Regions from separate parts of the Neisseria polysaccharea genome, predicted to be linked through region 2. Evidence: predicted binding sites of a transcription regulator. Region 2 holds the regulator's gene; the other holds the start of a gene.
What was found. The regulator FNR, encoded in region 2, switches genes on or off when oxygen is low (the NO sensors DNR and NnrR bind a similar motif). The targets are predictions, from matches to a motif close to TTGATNNNNATCAA.

Region 1 (9,756 bases), on a different contig from region 2:
AGCAGCGGCACGATGATTGTGCCGACCGGATCGATATGGGGCAGGGGGTTCAGTGTCAGCCTGCCGTATTGTTCGGCAGTGTTGTCTCCCCAGTAGCGCGCCGTATAGCCGCGTACCACCTCCCTGACAGTAATGGCAAGCAGTACGGGCAGGACGGCAAGCAGGAACACGCCCAAGTCAAAGTTCCGAAACATAATTTTCCTTTATAAAGGTTGATACACAGCCGCAACCGGCTGCCGGATAAAGGCGGCAATATATCATTTAACCCGATTTTGTTGGAACGGGAAAACAGGCAGAGCCGCTCCATTTGTCCGCAGGCATCTGAGAATTTATCATAATATATTGTTTCAATATGGATTTTGTGAATATAAAACCTGTAATAAAATAGATTAGAGATACATTATGAATCCAAAAATATGTCCGCGCTGCAACCAAGGAATATTGTATATTTTTAAATCAAAATACATTTTGAAAGAAATTATTCTATGTGACGAATGTGATGCCATGTGGTTAAAAGGAATGAAAATTACATATGGAGATTATGATAAAGATTTTTATAATTATGAAATATTTATGAATCAAAATGGCGTATCTTCTCCTTGGGAAGAGGAGAATATTTTTTTAACACCTTACTATGAAAATGAACTTTAACGCAGATAATTTTTGGCGCCACCCTGCTGCCCGTCGAAGCCGGTTTCGGCTTTAAATCCGCCGGCAAAGAGCAAAACCAAAACTACAGTATTCATATAAAGGCGAATGATAAAAATAGGTTGCAAATAGGAATTGTTGCTATTATTATGCCCGAATTATGGATAAAGAACGAATTTTAACCCCCGCAGTCGTGTTTTCCGTCGCACTGCTGCATTTGGCAATGGTGGCATCGCTCTGGCAGGCGCACAAGCTGCCCGTGATAGAGTCAGGAAATGTCATTGAATTTGTCGATTTGGGCGACTTTGGCGGAGGGGACGGCGCACCCGAAGGCGCAGGTGCGCCTGCCGCGCCCGAACCGCAACCCGAGCCTGAGCAGCCCAAACCTGTCGAGCCGCCCAAACCGGTTTTGAAGCCGGTGGTTACAAAAAAGGCGGATGCAGATATTCAGCAGCCCAAGGAAAAGCCGAAACCCGAAGAAAAACCGAAACCAGAGCCTAAGCCGGAAGTGAAGCCGACTCCCAAACCGGTTGAGAAAACGGTAGAGAAGCCGTCTGAAAAACCTGCTGAACATCCCGGCAATACTTCCGCCAAAGCCGGCAGCGAGCACGGCGGGGGAGAAGGTAAGGGAACCGGTACCAAAGGTGACGGAACGGGGCGCGGAGAAGGCAGCGGTAAAGGCAGCGGCGGAGCCAAAGGCGAGCATGGGGAAGGAACCGGCGGCAGCGGCGGTGGAACAGGTGCCGGCAGCAGCAAAGGCAATCCCCTGCGTGCCAACGGCAGTATTCCGCGACCGCCTTATCCTACGCTTTCTATGGAAAACGATGAACAGGGTACGGTTGTCCTGAGTGTGATGGTGTCTCCGGGCGGTCATGTCGAGTCCGTCAAAGTGGTGAAAAGCAGCGGTTTTTCCCGTTTGGACAATGCGGCACGCAAGGCGGCGCAAAACGGGTATTTTCATGCGGATGCCTGGACGGAGTTTAAAGTCCCCGTTAAATTTGAATTGAATTAGGCCGTTGCCGAGGTAGTTTGCGGCAGCTTGGATTTTTGATTTGTTTTTATCAGTTTTGGAATCATTATGGATTTGAAATTAGTGTTTGAATCAGGCGATGTCGTCCTGATCGGTGTGTTTGTGTTGATGTTGCTGATGAGTATCGTAACATGGTGTCTGATTGTTTTACGCAGCATTAAGCTGTATCAGGCTCGCAAAGGCAATATGGTTGTTAAGCAGCATATGAGCAATACTTTGTCTTTGAACGATGCGCTTGAAAAAGTGCGTGCCGTTGACGCTCCCCTGTCCAAACTGGTGCAAGAGGCATTGCAGTCGTACCGCAACTACCGCCAAAGTGAAGCTTCCAAATTGGCTCAGGTGCTGCCGTTGAACGAGTATTTGGTCATTCAAATCCGCAACAGTATGGCACAGATTATGCGTCGCTTTGATTACGGTATGACCGCGCTTGCCTCCATCGGTGCAACCGCACCGTTTATCGGTCTGTTTGGTACGGTCTGGGGGATTTACCATGCTCTGATCAATATTGGACAAAGCGGACAGATGAGTATTGCGGCGGTTGCCGGCCCGATCGGCGAGGCATTGGTTTCTACTGCGGCGGGTCTGTTTGTGGCGATTCCTGCTGTGTTGGCGTACAACTTCCTCAACCGCGGTGCGAAGACGCTGACTCAGGATTTGGATGCGATGGCGCATGATTTGCATGTCCGCCTGTTGAACCAAAAGGATTAATGAAATGGCATTCGGTTCGATGAATTCCGGCGATGACTCGCCGATGTCCGACATCAACGTTACGCCGTTGGTGGACGTGATGCTGGTTTTGCTGATTGTATTTATGATTACCATGCCGGTGCTGACGCATTCCATTCCTTTGGAATTGCCGACCGCGTCCGAGCAGGCAAACAAGCAGGATAAACAGCCTAAAGATCCCTTGCGCCTGACGATTGATGCAAACGGTGGTTATTATGTCGGCGGAGATTCTGCAAGCAAAGTGGAAATCGGGGAAGTGGAAAGCCGTCTGAAAGCCGCCAAGGAGCAGAATGAAAACGTGATTGTGGCAATTGCGGCAGACAAGGCGGTGGAATACGATTATGTAAACAAAGCGTTGGAGGCCGCCCGTCAGGCAGGGATTACCAAAATCGGTTTTGTAACGGAAACTAAGGCCCAATAAAGTTTGACGTTTGAACGAATGCCGTCTGAAATCTGTTCAGACGGCATTTTTGTATCGGTCGGTTTTATGGTTTGACTGCTGCATCTTCCAAACGGGTTCTGAAGTTTTCCAGATTCACACCTGCCGCTTCTGCGCGGCGGATGATTTCGTCAACCGGCATACCTTCTGCCGCTCTGCGGAGGCCCCACAGGAGGGAGCAGCGCGTACCGGTTCGGCAATAGGCAAGGACGGGATATTCGGCTTGTCCGATGAGTTGTCGGAAGGCTTCGACATCATGGTTTTGGATGTCGCGGGCGATAACGGGTTGGTGATGGAATCCGGTAACGCCTGCTTGTTCCAGCCACTGTTTGATTTGGGCGAAGTCGGGCTGCGATTCTTCTTCGCAGTCGGGGCGGTTGCAGATGACGGTTTTGATACCCAGTAGCGAGATTTGTTCCGCATCGGCTTTCGTCAGTTGTGGGGAGATGTAGAGATGTTCGTCAAGTTTTAGAATCGCCATTTTATTTCCTTTGCTTTGCGGTTGGTTTTCAGACGGCATTTTGTGTGCAATGCCGTCTGAAAGTTTAACCGAACAACCAGTTTTCCAACAGATTCCGGTCTGTGATATGTAGGATGGCAGTATCCGCCGCCGCTGCCTGAACCGTCAAGACGGTTTGACGCAATATGCCGGCACGGAAGAAGTGGATATTGATTCTTGCATTGACGTGGTATCGGGCCCATTGTGCGGCAAAGTCGGTGCAGGCATAACCGTCTAAAGCAATGATTTTGTCTTGCGGGCACAGTGCCGCAGATTCCGCGCTGCCGCCGTTGAAGACATGGGTCAGGACGATGTGGTCGGCGTTTTGTTTGAAACGTGCGCCGAAATCGCCTGTCGGCGGGACGGGGCAGATGTGTTCCGCGTATCCGCCGCCGTGTTGTCGGGGAAGTGGTAGGAAGGTCAGTCCCACGCCTGCGGTTGCCAGGCATTCGGCAAGCGGCAAATCTTCGGTGCTGTATAACGCTTTTTGGAAAAAATCTTCTAAATCCAAGCCGGTTATTTCCTGACAGCGGATTTGCCAGTGTTTTTCCGGAATGCCCGCGCGCGTATCCGCCCACTCCCGATAAAGTTTGTCCATTACCGTATCGAGAGAATGACTGCCGTTGCTCCGGTTCCGTATTATCAGGTCAAGGCACAATGCGGCAAGCGCGCCTTTTTGGTAGTAGCTGACGATGGCGTTGGGGCTGTTTTCATCCGGTTTGTAAAATTTGTTCCACGCGGTAAAACTCGATTCCGCCAAGGTCTGCCTCAAACGGCCGCGGGTTTGTTGTACGCGCGTAATACCTTGTGCCAGCAGGTTTAAATAAGATTCGGGCGAGATAGTGTGGCTGCGTGCCAAAAACAAATCGTCGTAATAGGATGTAATGCCTTCGAATGCCCATAGTTGTTCGGTATAGTTTTCTTTGTCGAGGTCATAAGGGGCGAACGCGGCAGGTTTGATGGATTTGACGTTCCACGCGTGAAAATATTCGTGGGAGAAAAGTCCGAGCAATGTGGTGTAGGCATCGTCGGCATCGGTCATCCTGTACGGCGGAAGGCTGTGGCGGTCGGCGAGCAGGGCGGTGCTGTCGGCGTGTTCCAAACCGCCGTAAATATGGTCGCCGACGTGGAGCAGGAACAAATATTTCTCAAATGGGGCAGGGGAGGAAAACATCGCCAGTTCTGTTTCGCAGATTTCTTTGATGTCCGAAACCAGCTTGTTGCGGTCGAAATCGGGATATATGCCGCTTAAGGCAATCGTGTGCGGAATGCCTGCCGCCTCAAAATCTAAAAATTCAATCAAGCCCATCTCCACAGGTCGGTCAATCAATTCGGCATAAGATGCCGTCTGAAAGACAAACCTTCCTGTTTCCGGCAGCGTTGTGGCAATACGCCATTCGGGTGGAATGCCTGTCAATTCCAAGCGGTGCGGCAGCGTTTCCGTTCCTTCGACTTTCAAAAACAGGCACGATCCGTCAAAAAAACCGCGTTCTGTCGTCAGGAAAGAACCTCGAACCGACAAATCGAATGCATATACGGTGTAGCAGATTTGCCACTCGCCGCGTATGGAGGCGGCACGCCAACAGTTTTTTGCAATTTGGTCGAGTCGGACGGGTATACCGTTGCAGGATGCATCGATAGATGTAATGTGGCGGGAAAAATCCCGAATCAGATAGCTGCCCGGAACCCAGTTTGGCAGGCTTATTTCTATAGGAAAATCATTATCTTGTGTGAATGTCAGCAGGATGTGCCACTCATGGTCTAGAGGGGAGGGGGCAATTTCATAATTAATCATGTCTATTAAATATATCGTTAAATATTATTGATAAAATGTCTTTAAAATGCAGCTTAATCTACATCAATAAAGTGTTACAAAAAAGGAGGCTTGAAAAACAAAGCAATGTCAAACTGGTTGCAATTTATTATAACAATATGATTTATATATAATAAAAAACAAATTAAGAAATAGGCACTCCGGCGGTGGGAATGTAATTCCGCTTGGCGTAATAAGGCAGATATGTTAAATTTAGAAAAAATTACGCTTGCCCAAGTTGTACCTTAAGAGGTCGCAAAGGTGGGTAGGATAAAAAATTTTTATTCCCATAATTCATGGAGACTCTCATGGACACACAAACTTACAACTACAAAGTGGTGCGCCAGTTCGCCATCATGACTGTAGTTTGGGGTATCGTGGGTATGTTGGTCGGCGTTATCGTAGCTGCCCAACTGTTTGCTCCCGCCCTTGATTTATCGGACATCGGTCCTTGGTTTCACTTCGGTCGTCTGCGTCCGCTGCACACCAATGCGGTTATTTTCGCATTCGGAGGCTGCGGCCTGATCGGCACATCATACTACGTTGTCCAACGTACTTGTAATACCCGCCTGTTTGGCGGCTGGCTGCCTGCATTTACCTTTTGGGGCTGGCAGGCGGTAATCGTTGCCGCCGCTGTCAGCTTCCCTATGGGTTGGACTCAAGGTAAAGAATATGCCGAGCTCGAATGGCCGATCGATATCCTGATTACTTTGGTTTGGGTGGCATACGCCATCGTATTCTTCGGTACGATTGCCAAACGTAAAATCAAACATATCTATGTTGCCAACTGGTTCTATGGCGGCTTTATTTTGGCGGTCGCACTTTTGCATATCGTCAATAACATCAGCATCCCGGCAGGTTTGATGAAGTCGTATCCCGTCTATTCCGGTGCGATTGATGCTATGGTTCAATGGTGGTACGGGCATAACGCCGTGGGCTTCTTCCTGACTGCCGGCTTCTTGGGTATGATGTACTATTTCGTACCCAAACAAGCAGGCCGCCCTGTTTATTCCTACCGCTTGTCTGTCGTTCACTTCTGGGCGTTGATTTTCACCTATATGTGGGCGGGTCCTCACCATCTTCACTACACTGCGCTGCCTGACTGGACGCAATCTTTGGGTATGGTTCTGTCCTTGATTCTGTTCGCACCCTCTTGGGGCGGTATGATTAACGGCATTATGACCTTGTCCGGCGCGTGGGACAAACTGCGTACTGACCCGATTCTGAAATTCCTGATTGTTTCCCTGTCCTTCTACGGTATGTCTACCTTTGAAGGTCCGATGATGTCAATTAAAACGGTCAACGCATTGAGCCACTATACAGACTGGACCGTTGCGCACGTTCATGCGGGTGCGTTGGGCTGGGTAGGCTTCGTAACCATCGGTTCTGTCTATTACATGATTCCCCGCCTCTTCGGCAAAGAACAGATGCACAGCACCAAGCTGGTAGAAGCGCATTTTTGGATTGCGACCATCGGCGTGGTACTGTATATCGCCGCGATGTGGATTGCCGGTGTGATGCAGGGTTTGATGTGGGGTTCTTTGAACGATGACGGTACGCTGACCTACTCGTTTGTCGAATCCGTAAAACGCACTATGCCTTACTATATGATCCGTTTTGCAGGTGGTTTATTGTATCTGAGTGGTATGTGCATTATGGCGTACAACGTGTACCGCACAGCCATCGGTGGTAAAGCAGTCGATGCTGAAATCCCTGCGGTTCCCCAAACACAGCACCACTAAAATACTAAGGAAGATAGGCTACCAAAATGAAATTACAACAATTGGCCGAAGAAAAAATCGGCATCCTGATTGTGTTTATCCTGCTTGTAGTCAGTGTCGGTCTGTTGATTGAAGTTGTGCCCTTAGCCTTTACTAAGGTGGCAACACAGCCGGCGCCGGGCGTGAAGCCTTACAATGCCTTGCAGGTTGCCGGACGCGATATTTACATCCGTGAGGGCTGTTACAACTGCCACTCGCAAATGATTCGTCCGTTCCGTGCGGAAACCGAGCGTTACGGTCATTACTCTGTTGCCGGAGAGTCGGTTTACGACCATCCTTTCCAATGGGGTTCCAAACGTACCGGTCCTGATTTGGCACGTGTGGGTGGTCGCTATTCCGACGAATGGCACCGTATCCACCTGCTGAATCCCCGTGATGTCGTGCCTGAGTCCAATATGCCGGCATTCCCATGGCTTGCACGCAATAAAGTCGATGTCGATGCAACCGTTGCCAACATGAAGGCTTTGCGTAAAGTAGGTACTCCTTACAGTGATGAGGAAATTGCGAAAGCACCTGAGGCTTTGGCAAACAAATCCGAGCTGGATGCTGTAGTCGCCTATCTGCAAGGATTGGGTCTGGCTTTGAAAAACGTAAGGTAACATCATGGATATTAACGGTATTCGCGCTCTTTTCACGGTATGGATCTTTATCTGTTTCCTGTTGGTACTCTATATCGTCTTCAACAGGCGGAATAAGAAAAATTACGATGATGCCGCAAACAGCATTTTTGATGAAAACCAAGATGCGCAAGATAAGAAAAGCGAAAACCGTTAATATTGTGATAACGGAGCAAAACAATGAACACAACATCCCAATTTACCAGTAACTTCTGGAATATATATATTGCAGTTATTGTCTTACTGAGCTTTATCGCTTTGGCTTGGCTGCTGCTGTCTCAAAATGTTGTCAAACGTCCGAAGAAGGGCGAAGAAGTACAAACTACGGGTCACGAGTGGGACGGCATTGCCGAATACGACAACCCGCTGCCGCGCTGGTGGTTTTGGCTGTATGTTTTGACATGGCTGTTTGGTATCGGTTATCTGGTTATGTATCCGGGTGTCGGCGACTACAAAGGCCTGCTGAAATGGACTAGCCACAACCAATATGAAAAAGAGGTCAAAAAAGCCGATGAGCAATACGGTAAACTGTATGCCAAGTTTGCGGATATGCCGATTGAAAAAGTGGCAAAAGATCCACAGGCCAAGCAAATCGCCCAAAACCTGTTCAATACCTACTGTATCCAGTGTCACGGCTCTGATGCCAAAGGTTCTAAAGGTTTTCCGAATCTGACCGACAGCGATTGGTTGTGGGGCGGCGATCCCGATAAAATCCACGAGACCATTGAAAAAGGCCGTGTTGCTACCATGCCTGCATGGGGTCCTGCTTTGGGTGAGGAAGGCGTAAAAGACGTTGCGCATTATGTGATGTCTCTTTCAAAACCCAAAGGCCAGTATGATGAGGAACGTGCCGCACGCGGACAAGCCTTGTTCAGCGGTCCGCCTGCCAACTGTTTCACTTGCCACGGCGATAAGGGACAAGGTATCCAAGGTTTGGGTCCGAACCTGACTGATGACGTGTGGTTGTGGGGCGGTACGCAAAAATCCATTATTGAAACCATTACCAACGGCCGCAGCAGCCAAATGCCTGCGTGGGGACATTTCTTGGATAAAGACAAACTGCATATCATGACTGCTTATGTATGGGGTCTTTCCAATAAAGACGGTAAAGCTCCGGTGAAAAAAGCCGAGCCTGCACCGACTCCTGCACCGGCGGCAGAACCCGCAGCATCTGCTCCTGCAGAAGCAGTACAAGCCGCTTCTGAAGCCAAACCTGCCGCAGCAGAACCTAAAGCCGAGGAAAAAGCCGCACCTGCTGCCAAAGTGGACGGCAAACAGGTTTATGAAACCGTTTGTGCCGCCTGCCATGGCAATGCGATTCCGGGGATTCCCCACGTCGGCACGAAAGCCGATTGGGCCGACCGCATCAAAAAAGGTAAAGACACATTGCACAAACACGCGATCGAAGGTTTCAATACGATGCCCGCAAAAGGCGGTCGCGGCGATTTGAGCGATGATGAGGTCAAAGCTGCGGTTGACTATATGGTCAACCAGTCTGGCGGTAAGTTCTAATCTCTGTTTCCCGACTTTGTCAGATCTAGAAATCCGGATTCATATCGAATCCGGATTTTTTATTTTGAATGGAAATCCTGTTTTTGATTTATGCCGTCTGAAAGTGGGGATTTTGATGCTTTCAGACGGTATATGGATTTGTTTCTTCAAAATTGAATCTTTTTTCATATGTTGCAAAAAATATTGATTTTAGTCATAAAGAATTAGTCTTTATTGTTTATAATCGCGCATCATCACGATAGCCCTAATTTCAAAAGGACGATTAATGGATACACAAATCAAAACTGAAGCCGGTCAGCAGAATAACCGGCGTTATCTGACCGTTTGGAGGTGGCATTTTTATGCCGGTTTGCTGGTTATGCCCTTTCTTACCCTGCTTGCCGTTACGGGTTTGGGTATGCTGTTGTTTGCCAATATTACCGGCAAGGAGGGTGAGCGGATTCATGTTGTGTCGCAGGCAACGGTACAACCTCTGTCTGTTCAGGCGGAAGCGGCACGCAGTGCCGTTAATCCGGAGACTTCGTCCGTCGTCCAATATATTGCACCGCGTGCTGATGATATGGTTGCTGTGTTCCGTGTCAACAATGAAGGTAAGGCAACCATGGTTGCGGTCGATCCTTATACGGCAAAAGTGGTCAACACCATGCCGCGCAATCAGGGTTGGTATCACACTATGGATGAAATCCACGGC
Region 2 (9,756 bases):
GAGTTCGTCTTTGAAGTAACGGTCGAACGGAGTGCCGGATATGTCTTCGTAAACGCGGTAGTCGAGCGCGAAACGGCACATCAAATCCTGAATAATATTGCGGCGCAGGATATCGTCCTGATTGAGCTGATAACCGCGCATAACGGGCAGTCTGCCTTCGTCGATAGCGGCATAGTAGGCATCGATGTCGCGTTCGTTTTGGGAGTAGGTATTGCCGATTTTACCGATGGACGACACGCCGATGGCAACCAGGTCGCAATCCGCATAGGTCGAATAACCTTGGAAATTGCGTTGCAGCAATCCTTTTTCGAGGGCGATGGAGAGTTCGTCGTCAGGTTTGGCGAAATGGTCCATGCCGATGAAGACGTAACCGCGTTCTGTCAGGGTTTGGACGCAGTATTGCAGCATATCGAGCTTCTCTTCGCTGTCGGGGACGGCGGCGGTATCGATGCGGCGTTGCGGTTTGAACACGTGCGGCAGGTGGGCGTAGTGATAAAGGGCGAGGCGGTCGGGGGCGAGCGACAAAACGGTATCGATGGTGGTTTTGATGCTTTCCGAAGTTTGGTGCGGCAGGCCGTAAATCAAATCGACGCTGACGGATTTGAACCCTGCCTCACGGGCGGCATCGATGACTTCTTTGGTTTCTTCGTAGCTTTGGATGCGGTTGACCGCCGCCTGCACTTTGGGGTCGAAATCCTGAATGCCGACACTCATACGGTTGAAACCGAGTCTGCCAAGCATGAGGACGGTATCCCGGCTGACTTTGCGCGGGTCAATTTCGATGGAGTATTCGCCGGTGGGGATCAACTCGAAATGTTTGCGGATCATGCGGAAAACACGTTCAATTTGGTCGTCGCTCAAGAAGGTTGGCGTACCGCCGCCGAAGTGGAGTTGGGCAAGCTGGTGTTTTCCGTTTAAATGCGGGGCAAGCAGCTCCATTTCTTTTTCAAGGTATTCGATATAGGCATCGGCGCGGCTCTTGTCTTTGGTAATGATTTTATTACAGCCGCAGTAGTAGCAGATGGTGTTGCAGAACGGAATGTGAATGTAAAGGGAAAGCGGTTTATTTAACGCACCCATACCGCGCAAATGTAAAGCTTTGATATATTCGCCTTCGCGGAAACCGTCGTGGAAACGGTCGGCGGTAGGGTAGGAGGTATAGCGCGGGCCGCTGGCGGGCAGGCTGGCAATCAGTGCGCGGTCAAACTCGGGGCGGTCATCGTTTACATTGTGATTGTTCTGTATCTGAATGATTTTCATGGTGTGTGTGGTTTTATGATGTTAGTCAAATTTTGGATAGTTTGGTAGAATGCCACAGTATGATAAACCTGTCTTGATATGTGTCAACAAGCACATAATCGGGATGGGGCAAAACACACGAAAAGGTACGGTATGGCTTCGCATAATACTACACATCAGATGAAAACCTTGTGTTCTTCCTGTTCTTTGCGGGAACTCTGCCTGCCTGTCGGATTGCTGCCTAACGAGTTCAGCCAACTCGATGCCGTCATCCGCCAAAGCCGCCGCCTGAAAAAAGGCGAATACCTGTTCCGTGCCGGCGAAGCCTTTACTTCGCTCTTTGCCATCCGTTCGGGCTTCTTCAAAACAACCGTCGCCAGTCAGGACGGCCGCGATCAGGTAACGGGTTTCTTTATGTCGGGCGAACTCATCGGCATGGACGGCATCTGTTCCCATGTACACAGTTGCGATGCGGTCGCCTTGGAAGACAGCGAAGTGTGCGAACTGCCGTTTACCCACATCGAAGAACTGGGGCAGAATATCCCCAGCCTGCGTACACACTTCTTCCGTATGATGAGTCGTGAAATCGTGCGCGACCAAGGTGTTATGCTGCTGTTGGGCAATATGCGCGCCGAAGAGCGGATTGCCGCCTTCCTGCTGAACCTTTCCCAACGCCTTTATTCCCGAGGTTTTGCTGCCAACGACTTCATCTTAAGAATGTCCCGCGAAGAAATCGGCAGTTATCTCGGGCTGAAACTTGAAACCGTCAGCCGCACATTATCCAAGTTCCATCAGGAAGGATTGATTTCCGTCGAACACAAACACATCAAGATCCTCAATCTGCAGGTGCTGAAGAAGATGGTATCCGGTTGTTCGCACGCCATTTGATTAACCCGTACGAACATTTCAGACGGCATTCTCAATAAACACAGGGCAGACGAAAACATCTGTCCTGTTTGTTGTATCTGCCGCAAAGTGCCGTCTGAAAACCGGCAGCCGCCTAAATCGAAAAATCCTCGCTGATGGGCGTGTACAGAATCCTATCCACCTTCTCGCGTGTCAGGTGCGGCGCAAACGCTTGGATAAAGTCGTAGGCATATCCGCGCAAATAAGTATCGCTGCGCAAAGCAATCCACGTCGGCGACGGCTCGAACAGGTGTGCCGCATCCACAAGCTGCAAATCGCCGTCCGTATCCGGGTTGTACGCCATTTTCGCCATCAGTCCCACGCCTAAACCCAAGCGCACATAAGTCTTCAATACGTCCGTATCCGCCGCCGTCAATGCGACATCCGGCCGTTCCAAACGGGCTTTGGCGAATGCTCGCGCGATGCTGCTGCCCGCATTGAATGCAAATTCATAAGTAATCAGCGGAAACCCCGCCAAATCTTCAATACGGAGGGGATTCCTGCATTCGAGCAGCGGATGGTCGTTCGGCACAATCACCGCGTGTGTCCAGTCGTAGCAGGAAAGTCTTCCCAATTCGGGGTGGTCGTCTATACGTTCCGTAACAATCGCCAAATCCGCCTCGCCTGAGGTAACCATACGTGCGATGGCGGCAGGGCTTCCCTGTTTGATGGTCAGATTGACTTTCGGGTAGCGTTTCACGAAATCGGCAACAATCAACGGTAGGGCATAACGCGCCTGAGTATGCGTCGTAGCAACCGTCAGCGAGCCGCTGTCGTGTCCGGTAAACTCGCTGCCGATATTTTTAATGTTCTGAACATCGCGCAAAATACGTTCTGCAATATCCAAAACCACCTTGCCCGGCTGCGAGACCGAAACCACGCGCTTGCCGCTGCGGATAAAAATCTGAATGCCGATTTCTTCTTCCAGCAATTTGATTTGTTTGGAGATGCCGGGTTGTGATGTGAATAAGGCTTCGGCCGCTTCGGAAACGTTCAGGTTGTGCCGGTAAACTTCTAAGGCGTATTTCAATTGTTGTAATTTCATGGCGGGTCGGTGTGGGTCTGTGTCGGGTGGCTGAACATTGTTTATAATTTATCATATTTTCTTGCCGTTACGGTATGGGGCTTTGCCGTTGTGTTTGTTGTTTTTGTGCAACGGCAATCGTGCGATATGGAAAAAATCCCCCTAAAGTAATGACACGGAATTGATTTTTCGGCATGATAGACTATCAGGAAACAGGCTGTTTTACGGTTGTTTTCAGGCGTTGAGTATTGACAGTCCGCCCCCTGCTTCTTTATAGTGGAGACTGAAATATCCGATTTGCCGCCATGTTTCTACAGCGGCCTGTATGTTGGCAATTCAGCAGTTGCTTCTGTATCTGCTGTACAAATTTAATGAGGGAATAAAATGACCAAACAGCTGAAATTAAGCGCATTATTCGTTGCATTGCTCGCTTCCGGCACTGCTATGGCGAGCGAAGCCCATATCCACGGTTATACCGTGAGCGGCCAATCACAAGAAGTCGTACGCAACAACTACGGCGAATGCTGGAAAAACACCTACTTCGACAAAGCAACCCAAGGTCGTGTAGAGTGTGGCGATGCAGTTGAACCGGCTCCTGTTGCTGTTGTAGAGCAGGCTCCGCAATATGTTGACGAAACCGTTTCTCTGTCTGCCAAAACCCTGTTCGGTTTCGACAAAGACGTACTGCGTGCCGAAGCCCAAGACAACCTGAAAGTATTGGCCCAACGCCTGGGTCAAACCAACGTACAATCCGTACGTGTTGAAGGTCATACCGACTTCATGGGTTCTGAAAAATACAACCAGACTCTGTCCGAGCGTCGCGCCAACGTAGTGGCAAACTACCTGGTCAGCAACGGTGTGCCTGCCTCTAAAACTTCTGCTGTCGGCTTGGGCGAATCTCAAGCGCAAATGACTCAAGTTTGTGAAGCTGAAGTTGCCAAACTGGGTGCAAAAGCCTCTAAAGCCAAGAAACGTGAGGCTCTGATTGCATGTATCGAACCTGACCGCCGTGTTGACGTGAAAATCCGCAGCATCGTAACCCGTCAGGTTGCTCCGGCTCATGTTCACACCCAACAATAAGCTTTAAAAGCATCTTGCCGATGGGTAGGGTTGGATTCCTCTTCTGTATAAGAGAATAGGTTTACGTATCAAACTCTAATCGGTTCTGATGAAACAAAACAAACCCCGCTTTTGCGGGGTTTGTTTTTAGGGTGCTTGCGGAAACGGTTATTGTGAGAATATGGGGTAGGGGTTATGCTTCATCAAAATTTTCCTGGTGCTTGAAACTCCGGTTTTGAAGGCGATAGAATTTGGATTTGTTTGTGAGGGAACAAACTCTCTCAAATCAGTGCTGTACGCGGTGCTGCGTTTTATGTGCGGTACTGTGTAAAATACAGCAGATTAATAAAAATCAACATGGCGGTGCGTTCGGATATTTTGCGACATGAAAGAATTTGACTTCATCAAACGGTATTTGCAAACAGGTGCGGATAAGGATGTCGTATTGGGCATAGGCGACGATGCGGCGATTGTCCGCCCGCGCGAAGGCTTTGATTTGTGTTTCAGTGCGGATATGCTGCTGAGGGACAGGCATTTTTTTGCAGATGTCAAACCTGAAGACTTGGCTTGGAAGGTTTTGGCCGTCAATATTTCAGATATGGCGGCGATGGGTGCGATACCGCGTTGGGTGCTGCTGAGCGCGGCGTTGCCCGAATTGGATGAAGTATGGCTGGAACGGTTTTGCGGCAGCTTTTTCGGTTTGGCAAAAAAGTTTGGCATCACCTTAATCGGCGGCGATACGACTAAGGGAGATATGGCGTTCAATGTAACCATTATCGGCGAATTGCCGAAGGGTAGGGCGTTGCGGCGTGATGCGGCGGTTGCGGGCGACGATATTTGGGTGTCGGGGCGTGTCGGTATGGCGGCGGCGGCTTTGAACTGCCGTCTGAAACGGTGTGTTTTGCCTGACGATGTATTTGCCGTGTGCGAACAGAAGTTGCTCCGTCCTGAACCAAGGGTTGAACTGGGACTTGCCTTATTGCCTGTCGCCCATGCGGCACAGGATGTTTCCGATGGGCTGGCTCAGGATATAGGGCATATTTTGACCGCTTCTGGTGTGGGTGCGGAAATTTTTGCGGATAAATTGCCGTCTTTATCCGTATTGAAAGATATTTTGCCACGTTCTCAATGGCTGTCTTATACTTTGGCCGGCGGCGACGATTACGAGCTGGTTTTTACCGCATCGGAAAGTTGCCGCAGCCGCGTGCTTGATGCGGCGGAACGATGCGGCGTGCCGGTAACTCGTATCGGTAAAATCAATGGGGAATGCCGTCTGAAGGTTTTAGATGCCGGCGGCAGGGAATTGGAACTACATTCTTTAGGATTCGATCATTTTGGCTGATTTTAAACCTGACTTTGCGTGGCTGTTGAAACGACCGTTGTGTTTTTTGGCTTTTGGTTTCGGCAGCGGGCTGGCTCCGTTCGCGCCGGGTACATTTGGCACTTTGGCGGCACTGCCTTTGGCATTTGTGCTGATTTTGCTCGGCATAGACGGGCTGCTGCTGGCTTTTTTGTGTATCGTGCTGTTTATGTGGGGCATACGCATTTGCGCTTATGCGGAACGTGAAACGGGTGTCAGCGACCACGGTGGGATTGTTTGGGACGAGATTGTCGCCATGCTGTTTGTGTTGGCGTTTGTGCCGTTCAAGTGGGCGTGGTGGCTGGCGGCGTTCGTCTTATTCCGTCTGTTTGACGCGCTCAAACCGCCTCCGGTCGGCTGGTTTGATAAAAATCTGCATGGTGGGCTGGGCATTATGGCGGACGATATGGCGGCTGCGGTGATGACCTTGATTGTCTTGAGGATTGCAATGCTGTTTTAAACGGTGCTGCCTTGTAAAAATGCCGTCTGAAAGCCTTTCAGACGGCATTGTTTCGGAGGTTAACGTGTTACCGGTTTATATTTAATCCGTTTCGGTTTCGCGCCTTCTTCGCCGAGTCGGCGTTTCTTGTCGGCTTCGTATTCCTGATAGTTGCCATCGAAGAACACCCATTTCGAATCGCCTTCGCAAGCCAAGATATGCGTGGCGATGCGGTCGAGGAACCAGCGGTCGTGCGAAATCACCATCACGCTGCCGGCAAATTCCAGCAATGCATCTTCCAGCGCGCGCAGGGTTTCCACGTCGAGGTCATTAGACGGTTCATCCAGCAGCAATACATTGCCGCCGCTCAACAAGGTTTTCGCCAAGTGCAAACGTCCGCGTTCGCCGCCTGACAATTGACCTGCGATTTTGCTTTGGTCGCTGCCTTTAAAGTTGAAACGACCCAAATATTGGCGGGCGGGAATTTCAAACTGACCAACCTGCAAAATGTCGCGGCCTTCGGCGATGTTGTCGAACACGGTTTTGTCGTTTTGCAAACCTTCGCGGCTTTGGTCAATCAAGCTCATTTTCACGGTTTGGCCGATTTTCACTTCGCCGGAATCAGGCTGCTCTTTGCCCGAAATCATTTTGAACAGCGTCGATTTACCCGCGCCGTTCGGGCCGATGATGCCGACAATCGCGCCAGCAGGCACTTTGAAGCTCAAATCGTCAATCAGCACTTTATCGCCGAACGATTTGGAAACATTCACAAATTCAATTACTTCGTTACCCAAACGCTCGGCAACGGGAATGAAGATTTCCTGCGTTTCATTGCGTTTTTGGTATTCATAGTTGCTCATTTCTTCAAAACGCGCCAAACGCGCTTTGGACTTGGCTTGGCGGCCTTTGGCATTTTGGCGCACCCATTCCAATTCCTGCTTCATCGCCTTCACGCGCGCGGCTTCGGATTTCGCCTCGTTTTCCAAACGTTTTTCTTTCTGCTCCAGCCAAGACGAGTAATTGCCTTTCCACGGAATACCATGGCCGCGGTCGAGTTCCAAAATCCATTCGGCGGCGTTGTCGAGGAAGTAGCGGTCGTGTGTTACCGCAACGACTGTACCGGGGAAGCGCACGAGAAATTGCTCCAGCCATTCGACCGATTCCGCGTCCAAGTGGTTGGTCGGCTCGTCCAGCAAAAGCATATCGGGTTTGCTCAACAAGAGTTTGCACAAAGCCACACGGCGTTTTTCACCGCCCGAAAGATTGCCGATTTTGGCATCCCATTCCGGCAGGCGCAGCGCATCGGCGGCGATTTCCAATTCGTGTTCCGCACCGCCGCCCGTGGACGAACCTGCTGCAATAATCGCTTCCAAACGGCCTTGTTCTTCAGCCAGCGCGTCAAAATCCGCATCAGGATTGGCGTACTCGGCATACACTTCCTCCAAACGTTTCTGCGCGGCAGCCACTTCGCCCAAACCGCTTTCCACTTCCTCGCGTACGGTTTTCTCAGGATCAAGTTCCGGCTCTTGCGGCAGGTAGCCGATTTTGATGCCGCCCATCGGCACGGCTTCGCCATCAAATTCCTTATCCACGCCCGCCATAATCCGCAGCACGGTGGACTTGCCCGCACCGTTCAAACCGAGCAGGCCGATTTTCGCGCCGGGGAAAAATGAAAGGGAAATATCTTTAATGATGGTTTTCTGCGGCGGCACAACCTTGCTTACGCGCAGCATAGAATAGACGTATTGTTGGGACATAGTTTTCTCGTTTCGGTCGGACAAATTTCAGACGGCACATTTTAACCGATAATTTGATTTAAGCCAGTTTATCCGCGAACCGGTATTGCCAAAATCGGGCAGGATTCATAAAATCCGCCTATCCCTTTGAAATTATACAAACAAAAAAAATAATAATAATGATAGGGGATCGCCGCACCGGCAACCATTTCGGATTTTCCAAAGCAAATACTTTTCAAATCAAAAAAGGATTTACCTTATGTCGGAATATACGCCTCAAACAGTAAAACAAGGTTTGCCCGCGCTGGCAAAAAGCACGATTTGGATGTTGAGCTTCGGCTATCTCGGCGTTCAGACGGCCTTTACCCTGCAAAGCTCGCAGATGAGCCGCATTTTTCAAACGCTAGGCGCAGACCCGCACAATTTGGGCTGGTTCTTTATCCTGCCGCCGCTGGCGGGGATGCTGGTGCAGCCGATAGTGGGCTACTACTCCGACCGCACTTGGAAGCCGCGCTTAGGCGGCCGCCGCCTGCCGTATCTGCTTTACGGTACACTGATTGCGGTTATCGTGATGATTTTGATGCCGAACTCGGGCAGCTTCGGTTTCGGCTATGCGTCGCTGGCGGCTTTGTCGTTCGGCGCGCTGATGATTGCGCTGTTGGATGTGTCGTCGAATATGGCGATGCAGCCGTTTAAGATGATGGTCGGCGATATGGTCAACGAGGAGCAGAAAAGCTACGCCTACGGGATTCAAAGTTTCTTAGCGAATACGGGCGCGGTCGTGGCGGCGATTCTGCCGTTTGTGTTCGCGTATATCGGTTTGGCGAACACCGCCGAGAAAGGCGTTGTGCCACAAACCGTGGTCGTAGCATTCTATGTGGGCGCGGCGTTGCTGATTATTACCGGCGCGTTCACAATCTTCAAAGTCAAAGAATACGATCCGGAAACCTACGCCCGCTACCACGGCATCGATGTCGCCGCGAATCAGGAAAAAGCCAACTGGTTCGAACTCTTGAAAACCGCGCCTAAGGCGTTTTGGACGGTTACTTTGGTGCAATTCTTCTGCTGGTTCGCTTTCCAATATATGTGGACTTACTCGGCAGGCGCGATTGCGGAAAACGTCTGGCACACCACCGATGCGTCTTCCGTAGGTTATCAGGAGGCGGGCAACTGGTACGGCGTTTTGGCGGCGGTGCAGTCGGTTGCGGCGGTGATTTGTTCGTTTGTATTGGCGAAAGTGCCGAATAAATACCATAAGGCGGGTTATTTCGGCTGTTTGGCTTTAGGCGCGCTCGGCTTTTTCTCCGTTTTCTTCATCGGCAACCAATACGCGCTGGTGTTGTCTTACACCTTAATCGGCATCGCTTGGGCGGGCATTATCACTTATCCGCTGACGATTGTGACCAACGCCTTGTCGGGCAAGCATATGGGCACTTACTTGGGCCTGTTTAACGGCTCTATCTGTATGCCGCAAATCGTCGCTTCGCTGTTGAGTTTCGTGCTTTTCCCGATGATGGGCGGTTTGCAGGCCAATATGTTCTTGGTAGGGGGCGTCGTCCTGCTGCTGGGCGCGTTTTCCGTGTTCCTGATTAAAGAAACGCACGGCGCATAATCTTTTTATTTGTCGGCAGAAAGGCCGTCTGAAACTTCTGCCGACGCTTTATCCGATTCAATAAGGCAAACCGTATTTCCAAACGGTTTGCCATAAAACCATCAAAACAGGAGCTTTACGATGTACACAAGAATTATGGAAATCAGCCCTTGGACGCTGCGTTCGGCAAAGCTGGAAAAAGAACACAAACGGCTGCAAGAGAGCCTGACCAGCTTGGGCAACGGCTATATGGGTATGCGCGGCAGCTTTGAGGAAACCTACTCCGCCGACAGCCACTTGGGTACCTACATCGCCGGTGTGTGGTTTCCCGACAAAACCCGCGTCGGCTGGTGGAAAAACGGCTATCCCAAATATTTCGGCAAAGCCATCAACGCACTCAAT

Region 1: the regulator FNR is predicted to act here: its motif matches at 5,191-5,204, upstream of ccoN (cytochrome-c oxidase, cbb3-type subunit I).

What each region holds. Positions count from the first base shown of each region.
Region 1 is NZ_CAUJNZ010000005.1:13,986-23,741, reverse strand. It holds gene RDY34_RS04140 (site-2 protease family protein) at 1-194, opposite strand, end outside; gene RDY34_RS04135 (hypothetical protein) at 403-651, shown strand; gene RDY34_RS04130 (energy transducer TonB) at 809-1,660, shown strand; gene RDY34_RS04125 (MotA/TolQ/ExbB proton channel family protein) at 1,727-2,386, shown strand; gene RDY34_RS04120 (ExbD/TolR family protein) at 2,391-2,825, shown strand; gene RDY34_RS04115 (TIGR01244 family sulfur transferase) at 2,890-3,324, opposite strand; gene RDY34_RS04110 (M61 family metallopeptidase) at 3,389-5,137, opposite strand; gene ccoN (cytochrome-c oxidase, cbb3-type subunit I) at 5,464-6,897, shown strand; gene ccoO (cytochrome-c oxidase, cbb3-type subunit II) at 6,924-7,535, shown strand; gene RDY34_RS04095 (CcoQ/FixQ family Cbb3-type cytochrome c oxidase assembly chaperone) at 7,540-7,710, shown strand; gene ccoP (cytochrome-c oxidase, cbb3-type subunit III) at 7,734-9,065, shown strand; gene RDY34_RS04085 (PepSY-associated TM helix domain-containing protein) at 9,331-9,756, shown strand, end outside.
Region 2 is NZ_CAUJNZ010000007.1:93,072-102,827, forward strand. It holds gene hemN (oxygen-independent coproporphyrinogen III oxidase) at 1-1,260, opposite strand, end outside; gene fnr (fumarate/nitrate reduction transcriptional regulator Fnr) at 1,393-2,127, shown strand; gene RDY34_RS06060 (CysB family HTH-type transcriptional regulator) at 2,240-3,190, opposite strand; gene RDY34_RS06065 (OmpA family protein) at 3,554-4,249, shown strand; gene thiL (thiamine-phosphate kinase) at 4,614-5,570, shown strand; gene RDY34_RS06075 (phosphatidylglycerophosphatase A family protein) at 5,563-6,048, shown strand; gene ettA (energy-dependent translational throttle protein EttA) at 6,108-7,784, opposite strand; gene RDY34_RS06085 (SLC45 family MFS transporter) at 8,023-9,375, shown strand; gene RDY34_RS06090 (glycoside hydrolase family 65 protein) at 9,496-9,756, shown strand, end outside.